Regions from separate parts of the Geodermatophilus sp. SYSU D00758 genome, predicted to be linked through region 2. Evidence: predicted binding sites of a transcription regulator. Region 2 holds the regulator's gene; each other region holds the start of a gene.

Region 1 (7,365 bases), on a different contig from region 2:
CGCGCAGCAGGAGCGGACGGCGTCCCGCCCCGCCGGTGCCCGGCCCCCCGCGGGCCGGCGCATCGGCGGGGTCGACCTCGCCCGCGGCCTGGCCGTGCTGGGCATGTTCGGCGCCCACATGGGGGTCGGCCGGCTCACCGAGCTCTCCTGGTCGCCGGGGACCTGGCCGGCCGTCGTCGACGGACGGCCCTCCATCCTGTTCGCGGTCCTGGCCGGGCTGTCGGTGGCGCTCATCTCGGGCCGGGACCGGCCCGTGGACGGCGACGACCTGGTCCGCGCGCGGCTGCGGGTGCTGGTGCGCGCGGCGTGGGTCTTCCTGATCGGCGGCCTGCTCGAGCTCCTCGACACCTTCGTCGCGGTGATCCTCGTCGTCTACGCGGTGCTGTTCGTGCTGGCCGTGCCGTTCCTGCGCTGGCCGCCGGCCCGGCTGTTCGGGCTGGCCGCCGTGCTCGCGGTCGCGACGCCGGTGGCCGACCTGCTGCTCGGCCAGTGGGTGACCGACAACGCCGACGCCGACCAGCCCTTCGCCCGGCTGGTGCTCACCGGGACCTATCCCGCGCTCATCTGGTGGACCTTCGTGCTCGTGGGCCTCGGGGTCGGCCGTCTGGACCTCACCGCGTCGCGGACCCGCGCCCGGCTGGTGCTCGCCGGCGTCGCCCTGGCGTTCACCGGCTACAGCGGCGGACGGGTGACCACCCTGGCGCTGGCGGACGGGCAGCCCTCGGCCGGTCCGGAGGACGGGTTCGACGCCCTGGGGGAGTGGGACCCCGCCTGGCTCAGCGGCGCGGCGCCGCACAGCGGGACGACGTTCGAGGTGGTCGGCTCGACCGGGGTCGCGCTCGCGGTCATCGGCGTGTGCCTCGTGCTGGCCGACCTCCTGCCCCGGCTGGTGTACCCCCTGGCCTCGGTGGGGGCCCTGGCGCTGACCGTCTACAGCGCGCACCTCGTGGCCCTCGCCTGGCTGGACCCCGGGTTCCCCGCCGGGACGGGCCTGTGGCTGTGGTTCTGCGCGGTGGCCGCGGTCGGGGCCACCGCCTGGCGGCGGCTCCTGGGCGCCGGTCCGCTGGAGCGGCTGCTCACCTGGAGCTCCACGCGGGCGGCCGGGGGGCGCGCCCCGGCGGGCGCCGTCCCGTAGGTCGGCGCCTCGTCGGCCGGGTGCCCGTCGACCGGGCCCTCGTAGATTGGTCCCTCGTGCACAGGGATCCGGTGGTGGGCGTGCTGGCGCTGCAGGGCGACGTCCGCGAGCACCTCGCCGCGCTCCGCGAGCAGGGCGCGGCAGCCGTGCCGGTCCGCCGGCCCGAGGAGCTCGCGGCCGTCGACGGGCTGGTGCTGCCCGGCGGGGAGTCCACGACGATCGCCAAGCTCGCCGCCCGGACCGGGCTGCTGGAGCCGCTGCACCGCGCGGTCGCGGCCGGGTTGCCGGTGTACGGCTCCTGCGCCGGGATGATCCTGCTCGCCGACCGGCTGCTCGACGCCCCCGCCGACCAGATCACCGTCGGCGGGCTGGACGCGACCGTCCGGCGCAACGCCTTCGGCCGCCAGGTCGACTCGTTCGAGGCCGACCTGGGGCTCGAGGGCCTGCCGGGCGGCCCGCTGCGGGCGGTCTTCATCCGCGCGCCCTGGGTGGAGCAGGCCGGTCCGGGGGTGCAGGTCCTCGCGCGGGTCGTGGGCGGACCGGCCGACGGTAGGATCGTCGCCGTCCGCCAGGGGGACCTGGTGGCCACCAGCTTCCACCCCGAGCTGACCGGGGACCGCCGGGTGCACGCGCTGTTCGTGCAGATCGTCAGAGCCCACCTGGCCGAGAGGACCGGCGTGCACGCCGGGAACGAGGAGGTACCAGCGTGAGCGAGCTCGCGAGCTCACCGATGAGCAGAGCAGCGGGGCCGCGAACGCGGCCGACGAGCGCCAGCGAGGAGGACTCGTGAGCGAGCTCGCGAGCTCACCGATGAGCAGAGCAGCGGGGCCGCGAACGCGGCCGACGAGCGCCAGCGAGGAGGACTCGTGAGCGGCCACTCCAAGTGGGCGACGACGAAGCACAAGAAGGCCGCGATCGACGCCAAGCGCGGCAAGCTCTTCGCCAAGCTGATCAAGAACGTCGAGGTCGCCGCGCGCGTGGGCGGGGGTGACCCGGCCGGCAACCCGACGCTCTACGACGCCATCCAGAAGGCGAAGAAGTCCTCGGTCCCGAACGACAACATCGACCGGGCGGTGAAGCGCGGCGCCGGTCTGGAGGCCGGCGGCGCCGACTGGCAGACGATCATGTACGAGGGCTACGCCGCCGGGGGCGTGGCGGTCCTCGTCGAGTGCCTCACCGACAACCGCAACCGGGCCGCCTCGGAGGTCCGGACGGCGATGACCCGCAACGGCGGCTCGATGGCCGACCCGGGCTCGGTGTCCTACCTGTTCTCCCGCAAGGGCGTCGTCGTCGTGCCCAAGGCCGACGGCGTCGACGAGGACACCGTCCTCATGGCGGTGCTCGAGGCCGGCGCGGAGGAGGTCCGGGACCAGGGTGACTCCTTCGAGGTGGTCAGCGAGCCGGGGGACCTCGTCGCCGTGCGCACGGCGCTGCAGGACGCCGGCGTCGACTACGACTCGGCGGACGCGGCGTTCGTGCCCAGCACGACCATCGAGCTCGACGAGGAGGCCGCCGGCAAGGTGTTCCGGCTGATCGACGCGCTCGAGGACTGCGACGACGTGCAGAACGTCTACGCCAACTACGACGTCTCCGACGAGGTGCTCGAGAAGGTCGGCTGACCGCCGGTCCCCGCGCGCACCGGCGAGCGAGGTCGAGCGCGGGCGGCGCCTCCTCCGCGGCACGATGCGGCGTGTTCCGCCGCCCGCGCGTCGGCGGCGCCGGTTACCGTTGCCTCGAACACCAGTTCGGCCGACGGCAGGGGGCGCGTCCATGCGGGTGCTCGGCATCGACCCGGGCCTCACCCGGTGCGGGTGGGGGGTGGTCGACGGCCGCCCCGGCAGCCGACCGGTGGCCGTGGGGGTGGGCGTCGTCCGCACCGCCGCGGAGCTGGACCTCGAGCTGCGGCTGCTGGAGCTGCACACCGCGGTGACCGCGCTGCTGCGCGAGCACCGGCCGGACGTGGTGGCCATCGAGCGGGTGTTCACCCAGAACAACAAGGGCACCGCGACCGGCACCGCCCAGGCGGCGGGGGTGGCCGCGCTGGCCGCGGCGCAGGCCGACCGCCCGGTGGCCTGGCACACGCCCAGCGAGGTCAAGGCGGCGATCTCCGGCAGCGGCCGGGCCGACAAGGAGCAGGTCACCCTCATGGTCACGCGCGTGCTCGGGCTGGCCTCGCCGCCCAAGCCGGCCGACGCCGCCGACGCCCTGGCGCTGGCGGTCTGCCACGCCTGGCGGGGGCCGGCGCAGCAGCGGCTGCGGGTGGCGGCGCTGGCCGGCGGGATCGGTGCCCCGGTGCGCACGACCACGCTGCCGCGCTGGACGGGAGGACGACGGTGATCACATCGCGGACCGGCGTGCCTCGCGTCGGGCGAGGGCCGCGGGCCACGGGAGGACGACGGTGATCGCGAGCGTGAACGGCCGGGTGGCGGCGGTGTCGCCGGACGGCGCGGTGGTGGAGGTCGGCGGGGTCGGCCTGGCGGTGCAGTGCACCCCGGGCACGATCGCCCGGCTCCAGGTCGGGGAGCCGGCCCGGCTGGCCACCAGCCTGGTGGTCCGGGAGGACTCCCTCACCCTCTACGGCTTCGCCGACGACGACGAGCGGCAGTTGTTCGAGCTGCTGCAGACCGCCAACGGGGTCGGCCCCCGGCTGGCCCAGGCGGTCCTGGCCATCCACCCGCCGCGCGAGGTGCGCCGCGCGGTCTCGACGGGCGACGTGAAGGCGCTCATGCAGGTGCCCGGGATCGGCAAGAAGGGCGCGGAGCGGCTGATCCTGGAGCTGCGCGACCGCCTCGGCGCCACCACGGCGGACACCGCGCTCGATGGGCCGGTCCCGCCGGCGGGCGGGGGGCCGGTGACCCCGGTGGCGCCCTGGCGGGACCAGCTCACCAGCGCGCTCGTCGGCCTGGGCTGGACCAGCAGGGAGGCCGAGGCCGCGGTCGCCCAGCTGGCCCCGGTCGCCGACGAGCAGCTCGCCGCCACCGGTGCGGTCGAGGTCGCCGTCCTCCTGCGGCAGGCCCTGCGCCTGCTGGGCCGGTCGTGAGCAGCCCCTTCGACCGGGGGCTCCCGGCGGCCGAGGCCGGCCCCGGGCGCGGCCGGGACGACGCCGTGGACCCGCGGGCCGGCGACGAGGAGCGGGTGGTCGAGTCGGCGCTGCGCCCGCACTCGCTGGCCGACTTCATCGGCCAGCCCAAGGTGGCCCGCCAGCTGGACCTCGTCCTGGAGGGCGCCAAGCGGCGCGGCCGGCCGCCGGACCACGTGCTGCTCTCGGGCCCGCCCGGGCTGGGCAAGACCAGCCTGGCGCTCATCATCGGCTCCGAGCTCGGCACCTCGGTGAAGATCACCAGCGGCCCGGCGATCGAACGCTCCGGTGACCTCGCCGCGATGCTGTCCAACCTCGGCCCCGGCGACGTCCTGTTCATCGACGAGATCCACCGCATCGCCCGGCCCGCCGAGGAGCTGCTGTACATGGCGATGGAGGACTTCCGGGTCGACGTCGTCGTCGGCAAGGGACCGGGCGCGACCGCCATCCCCCTGGAGATCAACCCGTTCACGCTGGTCGGCGCCACGACCCGCGCGGGCCTGCTCACCGGCCCGCTGCGGGACCGCTTCGGCTTCGTCGGCCAGATGGAGTTCTACGAGCCCGCCGAGCTGCAGCAGGTGCTCGCCCGCAGCGCCGACCTGCTCGGCGTCGAGCTGACCGAGGAGGGGTCGGCGGAGATCGCCGGCCGGTCCCGGGGGACGCCGCGCATCGCCAACCGGCTGCTGCGGCGGGTGCGCGACTACGCCGAGGTGCGCGCCGACGGGCGGGTCACCCTCGAGGTGGCCCGGGCCGCGCTGGCGCTCTACGACGTCGACCACCTCGGGCTGGACCGGCTGGACCGCGCGGTCCTGGAGGCGCTGGTCATGCGCTTCGGCGGGGGGCCGGTCGGGGTCGCGACGCTGGCCGTCGCGGTGGGGGAGGAGCCGCACACCGTCGAGGAGGTGTGCGAGCCGTTCCTCGTGCGGGCGGGGCTGCTCGCGCGCACGCCCCGCGGGCGGGTCGCCACCGAGGCGGCGTGGGCGCACCTGGGCCAGCCGCTGCCCCGGGGCGGCATCCCCCTCGGGCGGGTCACAGCAGACCCGCAGGCCGCAGGGTCGTCGTCAGAGACCCTCTTCGACGCATAGACTGTCCGGCGCTGGCGCGCAAACCCGCCCGCGCCGTGGCCGTGCGCCGACCGCCGGCGAGCTCGCCCGGCCGGACGTCCGCGTCGCAGCCGACGCACCCGAGCGGTCCCGTCCCGGGCCGCACCCACCGCGGGCCCCCCGCCGCGCGGTAGAGAGGCACATCAGTCGTGGAGCAGTTCTTCCCGCTCGTCCTGCTGGCCCTGGCCTTCGTGCTGCTCATCGTGCTGCCGGCGCGGCAGCGCCGGCGGATGCAGGCGCAGGCCCAGGCGATGCAGGAGTCGCTGACCGTGGGCACCCCGGTCATGACCACGGCCGGGCTGCACGGCACCGTCGCGGCCCTCGGCGAGGGCACGGTCGACCTCGAGATCGCCCCGGGTGTGGTCGTGACCTTCCAGCGGCAGGCCATCCTCGAGGTCCGGACCCCGGCCACCGGGTCCGGGCCCGCGGTGCCCGGTGACGACGCCCCGGGGACCGCCGACGGCGGCTCCTCGGCCGCCCGCTGACGGGGCCCCCGTGGCCCGCCGCGAGTTCCCCGCGCGCCGGTACTTCGGCGCCTTCGTCCTGATCGTGGCCGTCCTGTACGGCCTCATCTTCCTCACCGGTGACACCCGCACCCCGCAGCTGGGGCTGGACCTGCGGGGCGGGACGACCGTCACCCTGACCGCGACCACCCCCGACGGGCAGGCGCCGGCCCCCGAGGACCTCGAGCTGGCCCGGCGGATCATCGAGCAGCGGGTCAACGGCCTCGGCGTCGCCGAGGCCTCGGTGGTCACCGAGGGCGACTCGAACATCGTCATCTCGGTGCCCGGGGAGGAGGGCGACGAGGCGCGCGAGGTCGGGCAGACCGCCCAGCTGCGCTTCCGGCCGGTCGTCCAGGGCCCCGAGCCGGCCACCCCGGCCGCCGAGCCCACCGACGCCGCCGAGCCCACCGACGCCGCCGAGCCCACCGACCCGGCCGCCGCCACCGACGGGGCGGTCGAGGACCCGGCGCTGCCGGACCCGGGCGCGCCGCCGGTCACCCAGGAGGAGGCCGCGGCCCAGTACGCGACCCTCACCTGCGACCCCGAGGACGCCAGCCCCGACGTCGCGCAGCCGGAGAGCTACATCGCCGCCTGCACCGAGGACGGCACGGCCAAGTACCTGCTCGGCCCGGCCATCCTCGAGGGCACCGACATCACCGACGCCCAGGCCGGCACGCAGCAGGCCACCGGCGAGTGGGTCGTGCTGCTCGACTTCAACTCCACGGGGGAGAACATCTGGGCCGCCTACACCGCGGCCAACGTCGGGTCCAACGTCGCCTTCACCCTCGACGGGCGGGTGATCTCCGCGCCGACCATCCAGGGCGCGATCACCAGCAACCCGACCACGATCACCGGCTCCTTCGACCAGGAGACGGCCGAGGAGCTGGCCAACCAGCTGCGCTACGGCGCGCTGCCGCTGACCTTCACCCAGGCCACCGCGCAGTCCATCTCGACGGAGCTGGGCGCCGAGCAGCTGCGGGCCGGGCTCATCGCGGGCGCGATCGGCATCGGGCTGGTGTTCGTCTACGCGCTGCTGTACTACCGGCTGCTCGGCCTGGTGATGATCGCCAGCCTGGTGCTCTCGGCGGTCGTCGTCTACGCCGTCCTCGTGCTGCTGGGCCGGCAGATCGGCTTCACGCTGAGCCTGGCCGGCATCGCCGGGTTCATCGTGGCCATCGGCATCACCGCCGACTCCTTCGTCGTCTACTTCGAACGGCTCAAGGACGAGATCCGCGAGGGCCGCACCCTGCGTTCGGCCGTGCCCCGCGCCTGGGTGCGCGCCCGGCGGACGATCCTGTCGGCCGACGCGGTGAGCTTCCTGGCCGCGGCGATCCTCTACGTCCTGGCCATCGGCGACGTGAAGGGCTTCGCCTTCACCCTCGGCATGTCCACCGTGCTGGACCTGGTCGTCGTCTTCCTCTTCACCCACCCGCTGATGGCCGTGCTGGCCCGGTTCCGCGGGTTCGGCGGCAGCCGGTTCTCCGGCCTCGGCCGCAGCCTCGACCGGCCGGCCCGGCCGGCCCGTCCCGGCCGCACGCCCGACCG
Region 2 (7,365 bases):
GCTCGACGCCCGGGTCGCCCGGCGGGTGGACCGGATGTGGGCCGCCGGGTTCGTCGCCGAGGTCGAGGAGCTGGCCGCCGACGGGCTGCGCGAGGGGCCGACCGCCTCCCGCGCGCTGGGCTACGCGCAGGTGCTGGCCCAGCTCGACGGGGAGCTGACCGCCGCCGAGGCCCGCGAGCGGACGGTGTCGGCGACCCGACGGTTCGTCCGCCGGCAGCGCTCCTGGTTCCGCCGGGACGCGACCACCACCTGGCTCGACGCCGCCCGCCCCGACCTGGTCGACGCAGCGGAGGCGGCCGTCGGCGCCCGTACGCTGGAGGCGTGAGCGCGCGGGTGCTGGCCGGGCACGGCACGGAGAACGACTTCGTCGTCCTCCCCGACCCCGACGGCACCGTCTGGCCCGAGGGCCGGCTGGACGCCGCGCTGGTCCGGCGGCTGTGCGAGCGGCGCGCCGGCCTCGGCGGGGACGGCGTGCTGCGCGTCGTCCGCAGCGCCCACGTGCCCGACGCCCCGGCGGTGCTCGGGGAGGGGATCGCCCGCTGCGAGTGGTTCATGGACCACCGCAACGCCGACGGCTCGTACGCGGAGATGTGCGGCAACGGCATCCGGCTGTTCCTGCACGTGCTGCTCACCGAGGGGCTGCTCGACCGCGCGGCCTGCGCCGACGGCGTCTGGGTGGGCACCCGGGGCGGGCCCCGCCGGGTGGGTGCCACCGCCGACGGCGGCTACTGGGTGGACATGGGCCCGGCCCGGCCGTTCGGGGCCGGGGCGGCGGTGCTGGGCGGCACGGCGTTCCCCGGGCGGGCCGTCTCGATGGGCAACCCGCACCTGGTCTGCCTGACCGACGTCGACGTCGACGCGCTGGACCTGACCTCCGCGCCCGCGGTGGACGGCGCGCTGTTCCCGGAAGGCGTCAACGTGGAGCTGGTCAACGTGCTCGACCCGGGGGCGCACGTGCGGCTGCGGGTCTCCGAGCGCGGGGTGGGGGAGACCCGGTCGTGCGGCACCGGCGCGTGCGCCGCGGCGTGGACGGCGCTGGAGGCGGCGGGTGCGGCCACCGGGACCGTCGCGGTCGACGTCCCCGGTGGCCGGCTGTCGGTGCGGGTGGAGCCCGCGACCACGGTGCTGACCGGACCGGCCGTCGTGGTGGCCACCGGTGAGCTCACCCCGGAGTGGCTCGCCGGCTGAGCGGCTCAGGGCCGGTCGGGCGTGTCGGCCCGGGTCTCCGGCCGGTCCGTCGGGGCCTCGGGCTTGTCGGCGGGGCCCACGTTGCCGGTGCCCTCCGGCCGTCCCTGCCCGGTGTCCTGGTCGGGCCCGCCTGCCGCGTTGCCGAAACCTCCGGACATCGGGTTGCGCGGCGGGGTGAGGCCCTTCGGGTCGCGGCCCGGGTCGTCGATCTCCGCGTCGGCACCGGGTGCGTGCGACCCGTGCTCGGACTCGCTCATCGGCGTACCTCCTCGTGGTCGTGGTCGTGGTCGTGGTCGGGTGTCGTCGTCCGTGCGCCCTACCCGCCCGGGTCGCCCTCACGCCTGGGATGGGGTCGGGCCGTGCCGGTGTTGTACGGGGCGATGACGACTCAGGTGCCGATGACAACTCAGGTGCCCCGGATGGTGGGGCGTGCCACGCTGGAGACGATGACGACAGCACAGAACCGCGCCGTCCTGGACGACGCGCAGGACCGGGCCGACCGCGCGGCCGATCCCCAGGAGGTGACCCGCCCGGTCGACGGGTGGGAGCCCGACGACGACACCACCGGCTCCTACGCCCTCGAGGCGCGCGGTGCCCTGCGCCGGGTGGCCGGGCTGTCGACCGAGCTCGCCGACGTCACCGAGGTCGAGTACCGGCAGCTGCGCCTCGAGCGCGTGGTGCTCGTGGGCGTGTGGACCGAGGGCACCCAGGCCGACGCGGACCGCTCGCTGGCCGAGCTCGCCGCCCTCGCCGAGACCGCCGGGTCGCAGGTGCTCGAGGCGGTGAGCCAGCGCCGGGACAAGCCCGACGCCGGCACCTACGTCGGGTCGGGGAAGGCCGCCGAGGTCCGCGACATCGTCGCCGCGGCCGGTGCCGACACGGTGATCTGCGACGGCGAGCTGACCCCCGGCCAGCTCAACGCGCTGGAGAAGATCCTCAAGGTCAAGGTGGTGGACCGGACCGCCCTGATCCTGGACATCTTCGCCCAGCACGCCTCCAGCCGGGAGGGCAAGGCCCAGGTCGAGCTGGCGCAGATGCAGTACATGCTCCCGCGCCTGCGCGGGTGGGGTGAGTCGCTGTCCCGGCAGGCCGGTGGCCGCGTCGCCGGCGGTGGCGGCATCGGGACCCGCGGTCCCGGTGAGACCAAGATCGAGACCGACCGGCGCCGCATCCGCGCGCGGGTGAGCAAGCTGCGCCGCGAGATCGCCGGGATGGCCACGGCCCGCGCCACGCAGCGCTCCAGCCGGGGGCGCAGCGCCGTCCCGAGCGTCGCGATCGCCGGGTACACCAACGCGGGGAAGTCCAGCCTGCTCAACCGGCTCACCGGCGCCGGCGTGCTGGTGGAGAACGCGCTGTTCGCCACCCTCGACCCGACGGTGCGCCGGGCCGAGTCGCCCGACGGCCGGGAGTACACCCTCACCGACACGGTGGGTTTCGTCCGCCACCTGCCGCACCAGCTGGTCGACGCCTTCCGCTCCACCCTCGAGGAGGTGGCCGCCGCCGACCTGCTGCTGCACGTCGTCGACGGTTCCGACCCCGACCCGCTGGGTCAGATCGAGGCGGTGCGGGTGGTGCTCGGCGAGATCGACGCCGCGGCGGTGCCGGAGCTCATCGTCGTCAACAAGGTCGACGCCATGAGCCAGGACGACGTCCTCACCCTGCGCCAGGCGCTGCCGGGCGCGATGTGGGTCTCGGCGCGCACCGGTGCGGGCATCGAGCGGCTCCGCGAGGAGGTCGCCGCCCGGCTGCCCCGCCCGGACGTGGACGTCGACGTGCTGGTGCCCTACACCCGCGGCGACCTCGTCGCCCGGGTGCACCGGGACGGCGAGGTGCTCACCGAGGCGCACGAGGCCGGTGGCACCCGGATGTGTGCGCGGGTCGACGGCGCGCTCGCGGCCGCGCTGGTGGAGTTCGCCTCGCCGGTGGCCTGACCGCCGGGGGCCGGCGTCCGCCTGCTCCGCCCTCACGGGGCCCGACGGTCCACGGCGACCGAAGCCCGGCTCCCCGGCCGCACGGGGCCCGGCGGCGACGCCGCCGGGCCTCGCCCGGTCGGGTGAGGTCACGATCGCATCACGGGCCGGTACCGTGGAACGTGTGACCAGCGGCGTGCGACGGCCCACCGAGGACCGTGTACGGCCCGACCGTCCCCGCCCGGCCGGCCACCCCCGCGTGGTGTCGACCGGGCACCCGCCCTGGTGGCTGGTCGCCGTGGCCCTCGTGACCGCCCTCGCGATCACCGTGGAGCTGCTGAGCCGCGGCGTGCTCGAGCGGATGGACCTGCGGGTCTCCGAGGTGGTCAGCGGCTGGGGGCTCAAGGAGTCGTCGGCCTACTGGCCGGTCTGGGCGGTCACCCAGCTCGGCGGCCGCGGCTTCATCCTCATGGTGCTGGCCGTGCTGGTCACGACCCTGGCCCTGCGTCGGCGGACGGCGCTCCCGCTGTTGCGGGTCCTCGTCGCGCTGGTGCTGCTCACCGTGGTCGTCTACGCCGTCAAGTACGGGACCGGCCGCACCGCGCCGGCCTACCCCGGGTCCTTCTTCCACCGGGACGGCCAGTCCTACCCCTCGGGGCACGTCGCCAACGCGGTGCTCATGTGGGGCGTCGCGCGGTGGCAGGCGGTGGAGTACCGGCTCGTGCCGTGGGTGCAGCGGCTGTTCCGGTGGCTGAGCATCCTCGGCCCGGTGGCGACCGGCGTGGCCATGGTGTCGCTGGACTTCCACTGGGTCACCGATGCCGTCGTCGGTGCGGCCGTGGGGATCGTGCTGCTGGGCGTGGTGCACGCACTCGACGCAGCCGTGCTGTCACGCTGGGTCGGTGCCCGAGCAGGCCGCCCGCCGGTGTGACCTCGTCGCCCGGCTGATCCCGGTGGTCGCGGTCGCGGCGCTCGTCCTGCCCGTGCCGGGGGCCGCCGCGGCCGCCGCGGCCCCCGCGGACCCGGACGCCCCCACCGTGCGCTGCCAGGTGACCGATCCGCGGCTGCCCGAGCTCTCCGGTCTGGTCGCCGTCGGCGAGGAGCACCTGGCGATCAACGACGGCGGCGACCAGGTCGCCGTCCACGTGCTCGACGGCGACTGCCGCGTGACGGCGGTGCACACCGCACCGGTCGATCCCTACGATCCCGAGGACCTGGCGGTGGCGGCGGACGGCACGGTGTGGCTGGCCGACACCGGCGACAACGGCCTCGACCGCCCGACGGTGGCGCTCATCGCGCTGCGACCCGACGGCTCGACCGGGCTGTACCGGCTGGCCTACCCCGACGGGCCGCGCGACGTCGAGGCGCTGCTGCTGGGCCCGGACGGGACGCCGTACCTGGTCACCAAGGAGGTCTTGGGTGCCAGCGCGGTGTACCGACCGGTCTCGGCGCTGGTCGACAGCGGGACGGTCGGGCTGACCGAGGTCGGCGGCGTGGCGTTCACCCTCACCGGTACGCCGGGCGGGCCGGTGGGTCGCGCCGGGCAGCTCATGGTCACCGGGGGAGCGGTGTCGCGCGACGGCCGCACCGTGGCCTTGCGGACCTACACCGACGCCTACGTGTGGCCCCTGTCCGGTTCGGACGTGGCGGGTGCGCTGGCCGGCGAGCCGGTGCGGATCCCCCTGCCCGAGGCGCCGCAGGGGGAGGCCGTCACCTTCACGTCCGACGGCGCGGCCCTGCTCGTCGCGGGGGAGGGGGTTCCCGGGGACCTCACCGCCGTCCCCGTGCCGGCTGTCTCGCCGACGTCCCCCTCGGGCACGGACGGCGGCCTGCAGGAACTGCTCGGCGCGGACGAACCCGGCCCCTCGCTGCTGGCCGCCGCCGTCGTCGCGGCCGCGGTGGCCGCCGTCCTGGTGTGGATCGGCGGGCGGCTGCGCCGCCGCGGGGCACCGCCGCCGACCTGACCCGGCGGGTCAGACCCGGCGCAGCACCGTGACGACGCGCCCGAGGACGGTCGCCTCGTCCCCCGGGATCGGCTCGTACGCGGGGTTGTGCGGGAGCAGCCAGACGTGCCCGTCGCGGCGCTTGTAGGTCTTCACCGTGGCCTCGCCGTCGAGCATGGCGGCGACGATCTCGCCGTTCTCGGCGGTCGGCTGCTGCCGGACGACGACCCAGTCCCCGTCGCAGATGGCGGCCTCGACCATCGAGTCACCGGTCACCTTGAGCATGAACAGCGTGCCCTCACCGACCAGCTCGCGCGGCAGCGGGAAGACGTCCTCGACGGCCTGCTCGGCGAGCACCGGGCCGCCGGCGGCGATGCGGCCGACCAGCGGCACGTAGGTCGGCGCCGGTGCGTCCTCGCCCCCCACCGCGGCGGCCGGGGCGGGCGCCACCTCGCCGGTGACCTCCCCGGGCATGCGGACGTCGAGCGCCCGTGGCCGGTTCGGGTCGCGGCGCAGCCAGCCCTTCTTCTGCAGCACGGTGAGCTGGTGGGCCACCGAGGACGCCGACGAGAGCCCGACGGCCTCGCCGATCTCCCGCACCGAGGGCGGGTAGCCGCGGCGGTCGATCGAGTCGCGGATCACCTCGAGGACCCGCCGCTGCCGCTGGGTCAGCCCGTCACCGGCCTCGGCGCGCTCGGGGAAGGTCCGCACGGCCGCCGACCCGCCGGCCGCCGGCTGGCCGGTCGTCCGCCGTCGACCCCCCGACGTCCCGCTCTTCTCCGCCACCGTCGCCTCCTCGCCGCTGCTGCCGCAGCGCGTCTGGTCCGTCGGTACCGACCGTAGCGCGCCGGGCGCACCGGATCAAACAGGTGTTCGAAGCACCCGGCACGTGCGGTGGCTTTCGTCGGCGCCGTCCGGTAGACATCGCACAGACGTTCGAATCGAACAGGCGTTCGAGCCGGGTCGCCCGGCCGGGAGGAGTGGTCGTGGTAGGCGTGCAGCAGGCGGTCCTGGACTTCGACGACGCGGTGCAGGTGCCGTGGCGACCCCGCCTTCGCGCGGTCCCGCAGGGGGGCGGGATCGACGCGGGGAGCCCGCTGCGCCGGCCCGGCGCCCGCCCCGGTGTCTCCCGGGTCGGGGTGTTCCGGCCCCCGGCGTCCCCTGGTGCGGGTCGGCCGGCACCCCGGGCGACGGTGCGGGCGGCCCGCCCGGCCGCGCCGCCGCGCCCGGCGGCGCCGACCCGGCCCCGTCCGGCGGCGGGTGCGCCCCGGACGGCGGTGGCGGGTCGCGCCGCGGGGCCGCTGGGCGGCGCGGTGGCCGGGCGCCCGGTGCGGGGCCGGTGCGCCCCGGTGGCCCGGGCGCCGCGCCTGCGGCTGACCCGGCGGGCGCGCAGGCTCTCGGTCGTGCTGGCGCTGGCGGTCGGGGTGGTGCTGGGCGCCTGGGGTGCCGGCCTCGTCGCCGGGGGCTCCGACGAGCTGCGCCTGGTGGGCGACCGCAGCGTGGTGGTCCGGTCCGGCGACACCCTCTGGTCGATCGCCGGGGAGGTGGCGGGCGACGGCGCCGACGTCCGGGCGGTCGTCGACGCGATCCAGGAGATGAACCACCTCGACGGCGGGGTGATCGTCCCCGGCCAGGTCCTGGTCCTGCCGTGACCCGTCCCGGCCCGCTCCAGACACCGACAACGGCGGGGGTCGAGCTTCGTCAATCCTCCGAGCTGCGTCGCTGACGGTGCGTGGCGGTTTCAGAACCTACGGTCATCCCCGTGGCAGGGATCGTGGTGAGCCGGGCAGCAGCCTTCGCCCGGCAGCGGCAGGACGTCGAGGTGTTCGCCGACGGCGCGTGGTGGGGCGGGTCGATCCTGGGCTGGCGGCACGACGCATCCGGATCCTGCGAGGTGCGGGTGGAGGCGACCGTGGCCGGCGTCGACCGGACGACCTGGTGTGATCTGGCCCACCTGCGCCTGCCGCAGCCGCACCTGACCGTGGCACCCGATCCGGTGCTCCCGGGTGCGCCCGGCGCCGTCGCGGTGTCGCTGGAGCGGGCGGCCGCCCGTGAGCGGCTCATCGCCGGGGTGCTCACCTCGCCGGAGCTGCCGGCCGTCGTCCCGGGGTGTGTCGTCCCTCGGGGGGGCGTCCCTGAGGGTGTCGTCCCGGAGGCCCCAGCCACCGCGGTCTCCGCGCCCCGACGGCGCCGTCGCCACGGCGGGGACATCACCGCCGAGCTGCCCGCCGTCGCGCCGGCGGGGGGGGGGGGGGGGGGGGGGGGGGCGGGGGCCGGGGGGGGGGGGGCGCCGGGCGGCGCGCCCCTCCCCCCCCGCCTCGCGG
Region 3 (7,365 bases), on a different contig from region 2:
GGGGGCACCGGGACGGCGGTGTTCGTGCTGGTGCTGCTGACGGTGGTCCTCGTGATCCGGGACCGCCGGCGGCTGGCGGCGTTCGTGGCGACGACGGGTCTGGGGCTGGCCGTCCTCGGCCCGGTCACCAAGGCGGTGGTCGACCGCGCCCGGCCGGTGGTCGAGTCCCCCGTGGTCTCCACGCCGTCGAACGCCAGTTTCCCGAGCGGGCACTCCATGACCGCGCTGGTCACCTGGGGCGTGGTGCTGCTGGTGGCCCTGCCCGCGGTGCACCGCCGGGCCCGGCGCTGGCTGATCGCGGCGACCGTGGTGGTGGTCGTGGCCGTCGGCTTCACCCGGCTGGCGCTGGGCGTGCACTTCGTCTCGGACGTGCTCGCCGGCTGGGCGCTGGGGATCGGCTGGCTGGCGGCCACGACGGCGTCCTTCCGCGCCTGGGAGCACGAGCACCACCCACCGGCGCACGAGCCGCTGGACCCGCTCGACGTCCCGTCGGCGGAGGCGGCCCACGCGGCGCCGGGGCCGGTTCCCCCGCTCCCCCGCAGCCGACAGGCCGTGCTGCGCCTGCTCGCCGTCGCCGCGGCCCTGGTGGCCACGCTCGGCGGCCTGGGGCTGCTGGTCACCGGGGTCCTGGGCGACACCTGGGTCGGCCGGTTCGACCGGGCGGTCGTCGAGTGGTTCGTGCAGTTCCGCAGCAGCGGGCTGACCGCCGTGGTGGAGGCGGTGGGCACGCTGGCCGGGACCCGCGCCGTGGTGGGCGGCGGCCTGGCGCTGGGGGTCCTCGGGGTGGCCGTGGCCGCGAGCTGGCGGCCGATGGTCTTCGTCGTCGTCACGCTGGTGGGCGAGGTGCTGCTCTACTGGGTCACGGCGCAGCTGGTGGGTCGGCTGCGGCCCACCGTGGCCGACCTGACGCAGGGGCTGCCGACCGGGGCGAGCTGGCCCTCGGGGCACGCCGCCGCCGCGATGGCGCTGTACGGGGCCGCCGCCGCGCTGGTCGTCGTCCACGGCCGCTCGCGGTGGCGCTGGTGGGTGCTGGTCCTGCCGCTGGTCGTCGCCCCGGTCGTGGCGGTCAGCCGGCTCTACGTGGCCGCCCACTACCCCACCGACGTCCTCGCCGGGCTGGTGCTCGGCGGGGTGTGGGTGTACGCCTGCACCCGCCTGCTGCTGGCACCGCCCGGCCGGGGCTCGCGCGCGGGCGTGCGCCGCCGGGAGGTGCCTGCCCCGTGACGCGGGTGCTGGGCAGGCTCGCGCTCGCCCTGGGCGTCGTCGTCGTGCTGCTGCTGGCCTACGGGACGCTGGTCGAGCCGCGCTTCGTCCTGGACCGGGAGCGGGCCGAGGTGGTGCTGCCCCGGCTGGGTCCGGACCTCGACGGCACCGAGGTGGCCGTCGTGTCCGACTTCCAGCTGGGCATGTGGTTCGGCAACCCCGGGATGAGCGCGCGGGCGGTCGAGGCCATCGCCGAGGAGGAGCCCGACGTCGCCCTGCTGGGGGGCGATTTCCTCTACAGCACCGAACCGGACATCGCCCCCCGGATCGACGCACTGCTCGACCTGCTGGCTCCGCTGTCGGACGCCGGCATCCCGACCTACGCGGTGCTCGGCAACCACGACCACGCGATCGGGGCCGCCGACGAGCTGACCCGGGCGCTCGAGGGCGCCGGCGTCCCCGTCCTGCGCAACGAGGCGGCCCGCGTGCCGGGCACCGGCGGGGAACCGGGGCGGGCGCTGTGGGTGGTCGGTGTCGGGCCCGACCTGCCGAACCTGGTGGACGTCGACGCCGCGTTCTCCGGGGTCCCCGGCGACGCGCCGCGGGTGGTGCTCATGCACAACCCCACCGTCTTCGACCGACTGCCGGCCGGCAGCGCGCCGCTGACCCTGGCCGGGCACACCCACTGCGGCCAGGTCGCCCTGCCCGGCCGGCCGCGCTGGGCCTACCTGGCGCTGACCAGCGAGGAGCGCATCGTCGCCGACGGGTGGGCACCCGAGGACTACGGCGCTGCCGGCAACGCCATGTTCGTCACGTGCGGCACCGGCTTCAGCGTCGCACCGGTCCGCATCAACGCGCCGCCCCAGGTCGCCACGTTCGTCCTGCGGTCCGGCGAGGAGGGAGCGCCGTGACCGAGCCGGCCACCGTCGACGGGACCCGGCTGGCGGTCACCGTCCGCGGCCCCCGGGAGGCCCGGCCCGTGGTGCTCGTCCACGGGCTCGGCATGTCCTCCCGGGGGTGGGACGACGTGGCCGCCCGGCTGTCCCGGGAGCACCGGGTGATCGCCTACGACCTGCGCGGGCACGGGGGCAGCGGGGACGCCGGAGCGGCGGGCTACACGCTGGAGACGCACGGCCGGGACCTGCTGGCGGTGCTCGAGGGGTGCCTCGACCCGGGCACCCGCGCGCTGGTGGTGGGGCACAGCCTCGGGGGCGGTGTGCTGCTGGCCGGCGCCCGGCTGGCCGGCACCGGGCGGTACGCCGGGGCGGTCTTCGTCGGGTCCGGCGGCTCCCGCGTCACCGCGCCCGGCCTGCCCGCCCGCCGGCTGCCCCCGCGGCTGGCCGGCGCCCTGCACGGTGCCTGGTTCGCCGCCCTGCGGGCCGGGACGGCGGCCGGCCGGCGGCTGCGGCCGGTCGCGTGGGTGTCCAACCGGCTGGTCCGCCGGTTCGGCTTCGCCCCCGGGGAGCCGGAGGAGCTGGTGGAGCGCGTCCGCGACGACCTGCTCACCACGCGGGCGCCGGCGTTGTCGGCGACCACGCTGGCCAGCCTCAGCCACGACGGGACCGAGCTCGCCCGGACCCTGGACGTGCCGGCGCTGGTCCTGCACGGCACCCGCGACCCCGAGGTACCCGAGGAGGACCTCCGCGCGCTGCTGGCCGCGCTGCCCGACGCCGCGCTGGTCTCCTACCCCGGCGCCGGCCACTTCCTGCCGCTGACGCACGGCCCGCAGGTCGCGGCCGAGGTGGCCCGCTGGGCGGCGCGGGTCCGGCCCGGCTGACCCCTCAGCGCCCCCCGCGGTTGCCGCCACTGGTGGGCGCGGCGGCCGGCCTCGGCCTCGGCCGTCTGCACCCGCCGGTGGTGGCGGCCGCGCAGGCCAGCGGCCCGCAGCCGCTCGACGCGGTCCTCGTTCCGCCGGGACCAGCGGCCGGCCGGGTTGCGCGCGCGGACACCTCGCGCCCCCGGCGGCCGGCGCGCGGGCGTGGACCTCGTCGACGTCGTCCACGAGCTGGTAAGGCCCGGAGCCGGTCGGCCGGGCCGACCAGGAAGGCGCGCCGGTGGTCGGCGTCGTCGCCGGCGACCATGACCACCGCGTCGCCGGCGCGCAGCTCGGCGTGCAGCACCTGCCCGGGTTCGCCGTGCTGCCGGCGCACCTCCTCGAACCCGAGGGCCACCAGCCACCGCAGCGCGGGCAGCGCGTCCCGCAGTTCAGGGAGGCGAACAGCCGCACGGCGCGGACGCTGGACCCGCGCCCGCCGCGGGGGCCACCCCCGCCGCGCGCCCGGCCGGAGTTCGGCGGACACTGCGGCGTGCCCATCGACCACACCGCACTGCTCGCCGGCTCCCCCGACGAGGTCCTGGCCGTCCTCACCGACGAGGTCTTCCTGCGCGACGTCGCCCGGGCGCTGGGGGCGCAGCTGCAGGGCGTGTCGGCCGAGGAGTCCGCCGACGGGCCGCGGACCACCGTGCGCCTGCTGGTCCCCACGACCGGCGTCCCGTCGGTGTTCGCCCGCTTCGTCGGCCGGGAGGTGGCCGTCGTCGACCGCCGCAGCTGGACGCGCTCGCCCGACGGCGCGCACCGCGGGCTGCTCGACGTGCAGGCCGAGGTGTTCGGCCGGTCGGTGACGGTCCGGGGCGAGCGGCGGCTGGTGGCCGTGGACGACGGCACCCGCTCCACGGTCACCGGCGAGGCCGAGGTCGACGCCCCCTTCGTGGGCCGGCAGGCGGAGGCAGCGGTGCGGGAGCTGGCCCTGGTGGTGCTGCGGCGCGAGGACGAGGTGCTCCGTCGCTGGCTGGCCTCGCCGGCCTGAACGGTCGTCCCTCCTCGGCGGGGGCGTGAATCTCGCGGGCGCGGGCGTGGGTGGACGGCGCCCCACCCGCGCCGAGCCGGCTGCGCTGCGCTGGACGCTTGCGCGGCCCCTGCCGAGGACCTGCCGCCGGGCCCGGTGGTGACCCGACCGGACCCGCGTCAACCCCTGGCATGGATGTGTGGACAGCCGTCTGAGCTGCGGATACGTGGCGCGGCGAGCCCCGCCGTGCGGTAGTGCTCGTACACACGTTCGGGGCGGTGGGAGCGGGAGGTGACCCGGCGTGGAGCGGCTGTCGAGCGCGCTGGACGAGCTGGCCGGGGCCGAGTTGACCTCGGCGTTCGGCCCGGAACTGCTGGAACGGCTGGATGGGCTGCTGGTCGCCCAGCACCGGCTGGCCGCCGAGGTCGCCCGCACCGTGCGCGCCGGCGAGCCGGCCGGGGCACCGGAGTTCGACGGGCTCACGACCATGGCCGCCTGGCTGCGCGGGCACGGGCGCCTGTCGACCCCCGCCGCCGCCGGGCTCGTGCGCGCCGGGCGCGCGCTGGAGCACCTCCCGCCCTCGCGGCCGCGCACGCCGCCGGGGCGGTGTCGGCCGAGGCGGTGGCGGTGATCACCCCGATCACCCGGGAGGACGAGCTCGCCGCCGCACGGGCCTCCGGCGTCGACCTCGATGCGATCGACCGGCTGCTCACCGGCGTCGCCGCCCGGCTCCCGCACACCGACCTGGTGCAGGTCGTGCGGCACTACCTGGCCGGCCTGGACCCCGACGGCACCGAACCCGACCCCACCGCGGGCCGCCGGCTGTCCTGGGTCCGCCACGCCGACGGCTCGATCTCCGTGCGCGGCGAGCTCGACGCCGCCGGCGGGGAGAAGCTGCAGGCCGCGCTGGAGGCGGTGCGGCAGGCCGGCCGCTGCGCCGGCGACGACCGGTCGGGGGTCCAGCAGCAGGCCGACGCCCTGGTCCAGCTCTGCGACAACCAGCTCGCCGCCGGGCACCTGCCCACCCTGCGCACGGTCAAGCCGCACGTCGCCGTCGTCCTCGACGCCGACGACCTCATCGACCCCAGCACCGGCCCGGTGCCGCGGAGCTGGGCTTCGGCGCCACCGTCTCCGCCGCCCGGGCCCGCGGGCCGGCTGGTGCGACGTCCACCACCTGCTCGAGTGGGCCCTCGGCGGGGAGACGTCCCTGGAGAACAGCGCCTTGCTGTGCGAGCGCCACTCGCACCTTGTGTCCACCACGGCTTCCGGGTGGAACGCCGACCCGACGGGCACTGGCGCACCCGGCGCCCTGACGGCACCCAGATCCGCATCCTGGCCCCACCCCTGACCGCCGCCTGATCCCGCGGCCGAAGCCAGGGGCCGACGGATCGGCCGACCCGGCGCACCCACCCGTGCGCCGGGCACCCGGCGTGCCCGGAAGCCGGACGATGGAAGGGAGCCGGCCGTGCGCGGTACCGCACAGGCGGAACGCGGCGGTCAGGGCAGCGGCCGGGCGTACCAGACCTCCCGCAGCGGCCGGCCCTGCCAGGTGCGCTCGAGCACCTCACCGGTCGGCACGAACCCCTCGGCCTCGTAGAAGCGCCGCGGGCCGGCGTTGCGCTCCTCGGTGCGCAGCCGCGCCACCGCGTGGCCGGCGGCCCGCAGTCGGTCGAGGACCAGCCGCAGCAGCAGGCGTCCGGTGCCGCGCCCCTGCTCGTCGGGGTCGACGTAGAGCAGGGCCACCTCGCCGGCCTGCTCGTCGGCACGGGCGAAGGCCACCACGCGGCCGGACCGCTCGGCCACCACGAAGCCCGGCTCGGTCACCCGCGCGGCCCACGTCGGGACGTCCGGTTCGGCGAGCACGTCCCCGAGGAAGGACGACCACGCCGCCCGACCGGCCGGCGCGTGCACGGCCGCCACCGCGGCGGCGTCCGCGGGCGTGGCCGCCCGCACCACAGGGGGATCCACCCCCGCCGCGGGGGTGGCCGCCCCTACCGCAGGGGTGTCGCTCAGGAGACCGGTTCCCGCCCGTGCTGGCGGCGCAGGCGGACCCGGGTCCCGTGCGCCTCCGCCGAGTGGACGACGGTCACCGGGCAGGAGGCGTGCAGCACGCAGTGCATGCCCACCGACCCCAGCAGGACGCTGGAGAAACCGCCGTGCCCGCGGCTGCCCACGACGAGCAGGTCCGCACCGGTCGACGCGTCGACCAGGACGTCGGCCGCCGCGCCCTGGACCGCCATGACCCGGACCTCCGGAGCCGGCCCGGCCATCTCCCCGAGGACCTCGGCCACGTTCCTGTGCGCCTGCTCCTCCGCGGCGACCCGGGCCCGGTCCGGCTCGTACTCGCCGATCGCGTAGAAGTCCATCCACGCCTCGGGCGGACGGTAGGCGGCGACGGCCTCCAGCGGGACGCCGCGGCGCACGGCGTCCTCGGCGGCGAACCGCAGCGCTGCGCGCGCCCCGGCCGACCCGTCGACGCCGACGACCACCCGTCCCGACGCACCGCGTCCCGTACCCGGTTCCCCGTCCATGTCCAGCCTCCCACCGCCGGTGAGGCCCTCCGCCCGCCGGCGCCCTCAGCCTCCCCGTGGCCGCGGTCGCGGGGCAGGGTCCTCGGTCGACGTGGCCCGGGGCCGGAGGACCCATCGGCCACGACAGGGCACGCGGGTCCCGTCTGCGGCAGTCTGACCCCATGACGACTCCGGACCCCGAGACCCCCGAGCCCCGGGACATCGCCCTCGAGATGGCCACGCCCGAGCAGGCCGCGGAGCTCGAGGCCCAGAGCGACGGCGACGCGGCCCAGCACCCGGAGCGGGACTGACCGCCCTCCGCCGCCCGCCCCGCCCGCACGTGGCCACCCAGCCGCCCGCACCCGGCCGCACCCTGGCCGGTCGGTACACGCTGCGCGACGTGGTCGGCCGCGGCGGCATGGGCGTCGTCTGGACGGCCGCCGACCGGCTCCTCGACCGCACCGTCGCGGTCAAGGAGGTCACCTTCGGGGTCCACCTCGACGACGGTGAGCGACGGGTGCTGCGGGAGCGGACCCTCCGCGAGGCGCGGACCGCGGCCCGCATCGACCACCCCTGCGTCACGCACGTCCTCGACGTGGTGGAGGAGGACGGCCGCCCCTGGCTGGTGCTGGAGTACGTCCCCTCCCGCAGCCTCCAGCAGGTCGTCGACGAGGGCGGGCCGATCGCCTGGGACGTGGCCGCACGGATCGGCCTCGACGTCCTCGCCGGACTGGAGGCGGCGCACGCCGCGGGGATCGTGCACCGCGACGTCAAGCCGGCCAACGTCCTCGTCTGCCCCGACGGCCGGGCGCTGCTCACCGACTTCGGCATCGCCACGGCCACCGGCGAGTCCAGCATCACCACCA

The links. Region 2 encodes LexA, which represses DNA repair genes until DNA is damaged. Its sites were predicted from a motif close to TCGAACANNTGTTCGA; they were not measured.
Region 1: a site for LexA is predicted at 2,869-2,884, ahead of ruvC (crossover junction endodeoxyribonuclease RuvC). Genes of this name have one in related genera too.
Region 3: a site for LexA is predicted at 4,248-4,263, ahead of ACI8AC_RS14685 (DUF222 domain-containing protein). Genes of this name have one in related genera too.

What each region holds. Positions count from the first base shown of each region.
Region 1 covers NZ_JBJGYK010000009.1:131,707-139,071, reverse strand. Annotated here, with positions in the region: gene ACI8AC_RS09035 (heparan-alpha-glucosaminide N-acetyltransferase domain-containing protein) at 1-1,135, shown strand, start outside; gene pdxT (pyridoxal 5'-phosphate synthase glutaminase subunit PdxT) at 1,192-1,845, shown strand; gene ACI8AC_RS09025 (YebC/PmpR family DNA-binding transcriptional regulator) at 2,002-2,754, shown strand; gene ruvC (crossover junction endodeoxyribonuclease RuvC) at 2,906-3,472, shown strand; gene ruvA (Holliday junction branch migration protein RuvA) at 3,534-4,175, shown strand; gene ruvB (Holliday junction branch migration DNA helicase RuvB) at 4,172-5,299, shown strand; gene yajC (preprotein translocase subunit YajC) at 5,467-5,802, shown strand; gene secD (protein translocase subunit SecD) at 5,813-7,365, shown strand, end outside.
Region 2 covers NZ_JBJGYK010000045.1:16-7,380, reverse strand. Annotated here, with positions in the region: gene miaA (tRNA (adenosine(37)-N6)-dimethylallyltransferase MiaA) at 1-325, shown strand, start outside; gene dapF (diaminopimelate epimerase) at 322-1,188, shown strand; gene ACI8AC_RS21690 (hypothetical protein) at 1,194-1,445, opposite strand; gene hflX (GTPase HflX) at 1,635-3,119, shown strand; gene ACI8AC_RS21680 (phosphatase PAP2 family protein) at 3,283-4,029, shown strand; gene ACI8AC_RS21675 (hypothetical protein) at 4,001-5,062, shown strand; gene lexA (transcriptional repressor LexA) at 5,072-5,827, opposite strand; gene ACI8AC_RS21665 (LysM peptidoglycan-binding domain-containing protein) at 6,028-6,693, shown strand; partial or broken gene ACI8AC_RS21660 (hypothetical protein) at 6,804-7,365, shown strand, end outside.
Region 3 covers NZ_JBJGYK010000018.1:9,528-16,892, forward strand. Annotated here, with positions in the region: gene ACI8AC_RS14665 (phosphatase PAP2 family protein) at 1-1,224, shown strand, start outside; gene ACI8AC_RS14670 (metallophosphoesterase) at 1,221-2,114, shown strand; gene ACI8AC_RS14675 (alpha/beta fold hydrolase) at 2,111-2,980, shown strand; gene ACI8AC_RS14680 (DUF2505 domain-containing protein) at 3,258-4,010, shown strand; gene ACI8AC_RS14685 (DUF222 domain-containing protein) at 4,281-5,348, shown strand; gene ACI8AC_RS14690 (N-acetyltransferase family protein) at 5,487-5,945, opposite strand; gene ACI8AC_RS14695 (universal stress protein) at 5,999-6,520, opposite strand; gene ACI8AC_RS14700 (hypothetical protein) at 6,682-6,810, shown strand; gene ACI8AC_RS14705 (serine/threonine-protein kinase) at 6,840-7,365, shown strand, end outside.